Linked DNA regions of Planctellipticum variicoloris. The protein of the gene in region 1 binds, or shares a complex with, the protein of each later gene. Links are inferred from orthologs where the notes say so. Each region holds a gene or a part of one and is shown on either strand. Other genes may lie near its edges. The genes, in order: secA and secY.

What was found.
Region 2: the proteins of secA (region 1) and secY are in contact, whole or in part, in a crystal structure (PDB 3DIN), measured with the Thermotoga maritima proteins. The link is inferred for Planctellipticum variicoloris from one-to-one orthologs. Residues at the interface, in WP_004082002.1 of Thermotoga maritima: Glu261, Ala262, Arg263, Lys300, Ala301, Arg302, Thr303, Ile304, Ile305, Leu323, Tyr324, Asp325, Pro326, Val329, Ser330, Tyr333, Ile336, Lys340, Phe345, Val349, Glu363, Phe364, Tyr374, Ser375, Gly376, Gly377, Glu393, Ile395, Thr482, Ser483; in WP_004081795.1 of Thermotoga maritima: Glu108, Gly109, Glu110, Glu111, Ala236, Glu237, Arg238, Arg239, Ile240, Thr241, Ile242, Gln243, Tyr244, Ala245, Arg246, Arg247, Val248, Thr249, Gly250, Arg251, Arg252, Val253, Tyr254, Gly256, Ala257, Ser258, Thr259, Tyr260, Leu261, Pro262.

The regions. Positions count from the first base shown.
Region 1 is NZ_CP130886.1:6,462,207-6,466,641, forward strand. Bases 133-4,257 are described here. They hold secA (preprotein translocase subunit SecA), read left to right. Parts: upstream 133-478; coding sequence 479-4,057; downstream 4,058-4,257. UniProt on the Escherichia coli protein: Required for protein export, interacts with the SecYEG preprotein conducting channel.
Region 2 is NZ_CP130886.1:1,123,581-1,126,869, forward strand. The notes cover bases 82-3,060. They hold secY (preprotein translocase subunit SecY), read left to right. Parts: upstream 82-876; coding sequence 877-2,244; downstream 2,245-3,060. Other genes in these bases: rpsE (30S ribosomal protein S5), read left to right, coding at 82-291; rplO (50S ribosomal protein L15), read left to right, coding at 291-746; SH412_RS04465 (M24 family metallopeptidase), read left to right, coding at 2,261-2,956. Also shown: more of rpsE, read left to right, coding at 1-81; rpmJ (50S ribosomal protein L36), read left to right, coding at 3,190-3,289. UniProt on the Escherichia coli protein: The central subunit of the protein translocation channel SecYEG. Consists of two halves formed by TMs 1-5 and 6-10.

The DNA.
Region 1 (4,435 bases):
AACTCCGATGCCAGGACAGTTTACGTCGTTCTCTTCCCGCTCTCGGCAGCCGCTTTCCAGCGATAGCCCGATTCTGGCAGGGGCGGCGGATCGGGAGCGACGCCCCTGTCAGTCTGGCAGCGGCGTGCGGATTGTGACGGGAAACGTGGCAACTTTTACCGGTCGGAAGTCAAGCTGACCCGATCTGAGGTCCGGTGAACCCGATGCAGTGACGTCGCATCCCCGGTTTCGAGCATTCAAGGGATTGTTTTCTGGAAGTCTGCACCAGTCTGGACGGTGCCGGGAATCCCGGAAGCGCAAGCCGCCCGGCTTGCGACCGGATCGCGATTTCCTTCCGTCTGGCCTGGAGCCGGCATTCCGTACGGATACCGATAGAGTCAAACCCCCTGCTCCTGCATTCCATTCTGAAGTGTCCGCCGGTCCGGCGACACGCCAGCGGGAACCGGGAAGCGGGATAACTCCGCGAGCGGATAGCGTCATGGAATTTCTCGAGAAGATCGGCGTCATTTTCAGCACCGTGCTGGCGACCATCGAACGGTTCGTCACCGGGCTGTTCGGCTCGTCCAACGAGCGCCGAGTCCGGCAGATCGGCTTTGTTCGCGATAAGAAAACGGGGGAGGCGCGAATCGTCCCCGGATCGCCGCTGGACAAAATCAACAAGCTCGAACCGGCGTACGAACAGCTCTCGGACGACGAGCTCCGTCAGACCGCCAGTCGGCTGCGCGCCCGGCTGGCGAAAGGGGAGACGCTCGACGACCTGCTGCCAGACGCCTTTGCCGCCGTCCGCGAAGCCGGCAAGCGTTATCTCAAGATGCGGCACTACGACGTGCAGATGGTCGGCGGCTACATCCTCCACAAGGGGATGATCGCCGAAATGGTCACCGGCGAAGGCAAGACCCTGGTCGCCACCCTTCCCACATTCCTCAACGCCCTCGCCGGCAACGTGCAGGTCATCACCGTCAACGACTACCTCGCCCGCCGCGACATGGAGTGGATGGGTCCGACCTACATGGGCCTGGGCCTGACGGTCGGCGCCATCCAGTCGAACATGCCGATCGACGAACGGAAGAAAGCCTACGACTGCGACATCACGTACGGCACTAACAACGAATTCGGCTTCGACTACCTCCGCGACAACATGAAGCCCACCGCCGAGTCGCAGGTGCAGGGGAAGCTCGTTTATGCGGTGATCGACGAAATCGACAACATCCTCATCGACGAGGCGCGGACGCCGCTGATCATCTCGGGCCTCGCCCACGACGACGTCACCAAGTACCCCAAGGCCGACCGGATCGCCCGGCAGCTCAAGCCGGGGGAGCACTTCGAGATCAAAGAGAAGGAGCACACCTGCCACCTGACGGAGGCGGGGGTGCGGCATGCCGAAGAACTGGTCGGGGTGGAGAGCTTCTACACCGCGGGCAACATGGAATGGCCCCACCTCCTCGACAACTCGCTGAAGGCCCACTGGCTCTACAAGCGCGACGTGCATTATGTCGTCGAGCCGACGGGCGAGATCGTCATCATCGACGAGCACACCGGCCGCAAGATGGACGGCCGGCAGTGGAGCGACGGGCTGCACCAGGCGGTCGAGGCGAAGGAAGGGGTCCGGATCAAGGAAGAGACGCAGACCCTGGCGACGATCACGCTGCAGAACTTCTTCAAGCTCTACAAGAAGCTCTCGGGCATGACCGGAACGGCTATGACCGAAGCCAACGAGTTCTGGAAGATCTACAAGCTCGACGTGCTGGCGGTTCCCACCAACCGGCCGACGCAGCGGATCAACCATCCCGACGCCATTTATCGCACGATGAATGAAAAGTGGGACGCGGTCATTCAGGAAGTCAAAGAAGTCCACGCCACCGGCCGCCCCGTGCTGGTCGGGACGGTCTCGATCGAAAGCTCCGAGTACCTCAGCCTGAAGCTGAAGCAGCACGGCATCAAGCACAACGTCCTCAACGCCAAATACCACGAGCGGGAGGCCGAGATCATCGCCCAGGCCGGCCGCCACAACGCCGTCACCATCTCCACCAACATGGCCGGCCGCGGCACCGACATCATCCTCGGCGGCAACCCCGAGTACATGGCCTGGGACGAGCTGAAGCAGATCTATGCGACGCGTCTCGATGTCCCGAAGTCGGTGTGGGACGAAACGACGAAGCGGATCGCCACGCAGGAAGGGATGGTCGCCGAGGGGCGCAAGGTCGCCGAGCTGGGCGGCCTGCACGTGGTCGGCACCGAGCGGCACGACAGCCGCCGGATCGACCTGCAGCTCCGCGGCCGCGCCGGTCGTCAGGGGGATCCTGGCTCGAGCCGGTTCTTCCTGTCGCTGGAAGACGATCTGATGCGGAAGTTTGCGGGGGACTGGGTCAAGGACTGGCTGACCGCTCTCGGCATGCAGGAAGGGGAGCGGATCGAGAGCCGGATGGTCAGCAACCGGATCGAGGCCGCGCAGAAAAAGGTCGAAGAGCGGCACTTCGACATGCGAAAGCATCTGCTCGAATACGACGAAGTCATGGACGAGCAGCGAAAGCGCGTTTACGGCTATCGTCAGGGGATTCTGGAGGGTTCGGACTGCCGTTCCCTGATTCTGGAGATGATCGACCGGCAGCTCGAACGCTGGACGAAGCACTTTCTGTCGGCGAATTACCGCTGGGAAACGGTGGCGGAGTGGGCGAGTCAGGCGCTGGGGCTCGACATCGAGCCGCGCGACGTCCAGAACATGACGCGCGAGCAGGCGGAGGCGCACATCGCCGGGCAGGCCGAGCGGCAGGCCGATCTGGCGATTCAGGAACAGATCGACGAGAACCTGCCCGAGGACGTCGCAGACGATCGCGAACGGAACTGGAACGCGATGGCCCGCTGGGTCAACGCGCGGTTCGCCCTCAACACCAACGATCGCGAGCTGAAGAAGATCGGTCTCGAAGGCCTGCAGGTCTATCTGCTGGACCGCGCCCGCGAGGCGCTGGCCCGGATCGACTACAGCCCGCTGGACGCCTTCCTGGCCCCCGACTGGAATCAGCGCTCGCTGGTCGGCTGGGTGGCGCAACAGTACGCGATCGGACTGGAACCCGATGTCTTTAACGACATGACTCCGGAACAGGCCGCGACGTTCATCCGTGCCCGGATCGACGAGCTGTACCGGCACAAGGAAGTCGAATTCCCCGTCTCGGTGGGGATGACGAACTTCATGGCGGAACGGGCCGGGGCCGGGGAGCGCTACGACCGGGAAGGCCTGATTCGCTGGGCGAGCGGGCGGTTCAACACGCATCTCGATCCCGGCGAGGTCGAGTCGAAACCTCGCAACGATATCGCCCGGATGCTGTTCGAACTGAGCCAGAAGTTTCTGGCGCGAGGGACGGCGATCGAGCAGCTTAACGGCTATCTCGACAAGGCCTACGGCGCATCGAACGGCGTTGGTCCCGGCGCGAACGGGGCGAAGGTGGAACACCCCGTCGATCCGCAGGGACTGCAGAACCTGATCAACTGGGCGAATGCCGAGTTCCAGGCCAGCCTGGACGCGACGGAACTGGAAAAATCCGGCCGGGATGCCGTGGCGAAGGCCGTCCGCGTCGGGTTCGAGCGACGGTTCCGGCCCGAGCTGTATCAGACCGAGCGGTCGCTGATCCTGGAGATCCTCGACACCGCCTGGAAAGACCACCTCTACTATATGGACCATCTGCGGGCCGGGATCGGCCTGGTGGGATATGCCCAGAAGGATCCGAAGGTCGAGTACCGTCGGGAAGGGATGCGGGCGTTCGAGCAGATGTGGGACCGGATCGGGGGTCAGGTGACCTCGGCGATCTTCCGGATCGAGCACCAGAGTCCGGAGTTCGTCGGTTCGTTGTGGCGGATCAGCGCCGCGACGCACTCCGCCCCGGCGGCGATTGAAGCGGAGCCGCAGCAGCAGACGACGTCGAGCGGGAGCGGCTCGACGGGTCCGGGCGAAGTGCAGGCGGTGGAGACGATCCGCAACTTCGGCGACAAGGTCGGGCGGAACGACCCCTGCCCGTGCGGCAGCGGGAAGAAGTATAAGAAGTGCTGCGGTTTGAACTCGTAGTGCTGTGCCACACTTTGGACTCCAGATTGAGCGAATAGCGAGCAGGGAATAGCGAATAGCCAGACAACAGCGAAACCCAAGAGACTTCCTCTGGTTGCTCCCTGTTCGTCCTGCATCAGCAGCCGAAAACGTGACCGTGACAAAGCGCTCGACACGCCTCATCCTGCTTCGCCAGTTATCCCAGGCGGCGCAAAATGCGCCGCCTGTTGCAGAATGGTTCGTGGCGACTGCGGAATTCTGCGGCGGAGTGCAGCGTCGTAACACGTTGTTGCAGTGATGGTTAGCGGCAGCGCTCCCGCAGAAACGGCATATTCCGCGAGTCCTCACTGAGGTCGTCGTTCCGGAGCCAGAGTCGCCGGTTCGAGGAAATCCTGCGGA
Region 2 (3,289 bases), 5.3 Mb from region 1 along the record:
CAGGCGAATCGACGCATGATCCGGGTGCCGATGCGCGGCACGACGATTCCCCATCAGGTGTACGGGAAGTTCGGCACGTCGCAGGTGATGTTCATGCCGGCAAACGCCGGTACGGGGATTATCGCGGGGGCCGGGCTGCGGGCGATCGCGGAATCGCTGGGAATCAAAGACGTCCTGACCAAGGGACGCGGATCGAACAATCCGATGAACGTGGTTAAGGCCGCGTTCGTGGCGCTGAAGCAGTTGCGGACCCGTGAAGATGTGGCTCGGCTGCGGGGAGTTGAACTCTAATGATGATTCATGACGTGAACGTGGGGATCGTCGGCAGCCGCGCGCGGAAGCGCGTTGGTCGCGGTATCGGATCCGGCCACGGGAAGACGAGCGGTCGCGGTCACAAGGGCTGCGCCAGCCGTTCCGGGTACAAGCGATCGCTGGGGCATGAAGGCGGTCAGACTCCGCTCGTGCGCCGGATCGCCAAGCGGGGCTTCAACAACCGCCAGTTCGCCACGGTCGTCGCCGAGGTGAATCTGTTCGCTCTCGAAGCGTCGTATGACAACGGCGCCGTGGTGACCGTGGAGAACATGGTCGAGAAGGGGCTGGCCAAGGGCCGCTTCGAGGAATGCAAGATTCTCGGCCAGGGCGAGTTGACGAAGGCGCTGACTGTGTCGGCCCATCGGTTTTCGAAGAGCGCCATCGACAAGATCGTCAAGGCGGGTGGCACCGCGACCCTGCTCGGCGCGGAGTAGGGCTGCGGAGCGGCGGTCGGGCTTGACGGTTGTTCCCGTGATCGGTTACTTGACGTAACCTGGGCAGGAGCTGCCGGTTGCCGGACCCGCTCATGGAACGGGCACGGCATCTCGGCAGGAACCCCCTGAAATGCTCTCGAAACTGATGATGATCTTCCGCATTCCCGAATTGCGGCAGAAGGTCGTTCTCACGTTTATCCTGCTGGCGGTCTATCGCCTCGGATTTCAGATTCCGTTGCCGTTCATCGATCAGGAACGGCTGAGCGCGACCCTCGAAGGCATGGGCGGGAGCGAAGGGGTCGACCGCGTCATCGCGATGTTGTCCCTGCTGTCGGCGTCAAGCATCGGGATGAGCACGATCTTCGGCCTGGGGATCATGCCGTACATTTCGGCGTCGATCATCTTCCAGTTGCTCGGGACGGTCTATCCGCCTCTGGAGAAACTGCAGAAGGAAGGCGAGGCGGGGCGGCGGAAGATCAACGAATACACGCGCTATGCCACGGTCGTGATCTGCCTGGGGCAGAGTTTCTTCTGGATTCGCAGCATCTCGTCGTCCAACAACTTCTTCGGCTCGGGCGGCAGCCTGATCCTCTCAGAATACAACACGCTCTACTTCCACATGGTCTGCACGCTGATCATGACTGCAGGGACCATCCTGCTGATGTGGATCGGCGAGCAGATCGATGAGTACGGAATCGGGAATGGCGTCAGCCTGCTGATCATGGCCGGCATTCTGGCGCGGATGCCGGAGGCCGGGCGGACGCTGATCGCCCCGGCCCTGGAAAGCGGCGTGCGGCTGGGGAGCAATACCGGGATCGAACGGTTCCTGATGCTCGGGTTGCTGTTCGTCGGCGTGGTGCTCGGGGTCGTGCTGATTACGCAGGCCCAGCGCCGGATTCCGGTCCAGAGTGCGAAGCATGTCCGCGGTCATCGCGTGATGGGCGGGCAGCGGACCAGTCTCCCGTTGCGGCTGAACCAGTCGGGCGTCATGCCGATCATCTTCGCCTCCAGCCTGTTGATGTTCCCGCTGTTCCTGTTCACCCAGCTCGAGGCGGTGACTGGCTGGTGGCCGCTCCGGGAGCTGAAGGACTCGTTCACGGGGCACGGCTTCCTGTATGAGATTTCGTACATCGCACTGATTTACTTCTTCTGCTACTTCTGGACGGCGATCACCTTCAACCCGACCGATATGGCCAATAATCTGAAGGATTATGGCAGCTTCATTCCGGGCTACCGTCCGGGAACCCGGACCGCGAACTATCTGGAAGCGGTCATGGTGCGGATCACTTACGTCGGGGCGGCGTTCCTGTCGCTGGTGGCCATTATCCCCTCGATTATTACGGCGATGCTTGGCATCGACTTCCTGGTCGCCAGCTTCTACGGCGGAACGGGACTGCTGATCTGCGTGTCTGTCGCGCTGGACCTGGTCCAGAAGATCGACAGCCACCTGATCATGCGGAATTACCCGGGTCTCCTCGAAGCCGACCAGCCCGCTTGATTGGTTTGCAGTCACCGTGAACGGTTGCTGCGACGCTCAACGGCGGGCAGGTCTGATCGTGTCCGCCGCACTTCGGGACGCTGGTCGCGAGGCGCGTGTCGGGTCCGCAGTGGGTGCGGTCGCTCTCGCGGCGTGTCGGTCGGTGATTCGGCTCGGCGGCGAGCTGGTGTTCCGGGACGCGGGCGGTTCTGAGGACGTGGCGCTGCTGGTGAATGGAGTCCAGGCCACCGGGAATTCGACAGAGCATCTGCGGGACGGCGACCTGATCTCGCTGGATGTGGGCTGCCGATGGCGCGGCTGGTGTGCAGATGCGGCGCGAACGTGGCGGGTTTCGGCGGACGGGAGATCTGAAGATCCATTGCTCTCGACGACACGGCAGGCGTTGAGGTTGGGGATCGAGAGTGTCGCCCGAAGCGGTGGGCACTGGGCCGCTGCAGCGAAGGAAGTCCGGAGCTTTGTGCAGGGATTCGGAGAGAAACTGCGAGCGGAGCTGACGGGCCACGGCATCGGTCGAGAGTTGCACGAGGATCCAGTCTTCGGCGGCGAGGCCGGATGGATTTCAGCGGCGTTCGGCCGCGGATTCGCGGTGGAGTTGTCGGTCTGGCGAGAGTTCGTTGGCGGTCGGGCGAGGAACCAGCGTCCGGAGCGGTTTCAGTTTGAAGAAACAGTTTGGTTCGGAGCAGGTGGGGTGGAGATCCTCACTTCCGTTTGAAGGGGCGACGTAATCCTTCATCACGGAAAAGGGCGGCGGTCCCTTGCCCCTCGGGGCGTTGGACGTCTATAATCCGCGATTCTGCTGCGCGTACCTCGTTCATCGCGGGCCTTTGCCGTGCGGCGGACGAGACGGAAGTGGTTGATATTAAACGACTTCTGGCGGAGTGTCTGTGTCGCCGGCAGGTCGGTGACGGGCAACTGTCGGGTCTTTGCGAAGTAAGGTGACGGGCGATGAAGGTGCGTGCGAGCGTCAAGCGGATTTGCGAAGCGTGTAAAGTCGTGCGCCGGAAGGGGCGGATCTACGTGATCTGCTCGTCAAATGCCCGTCATA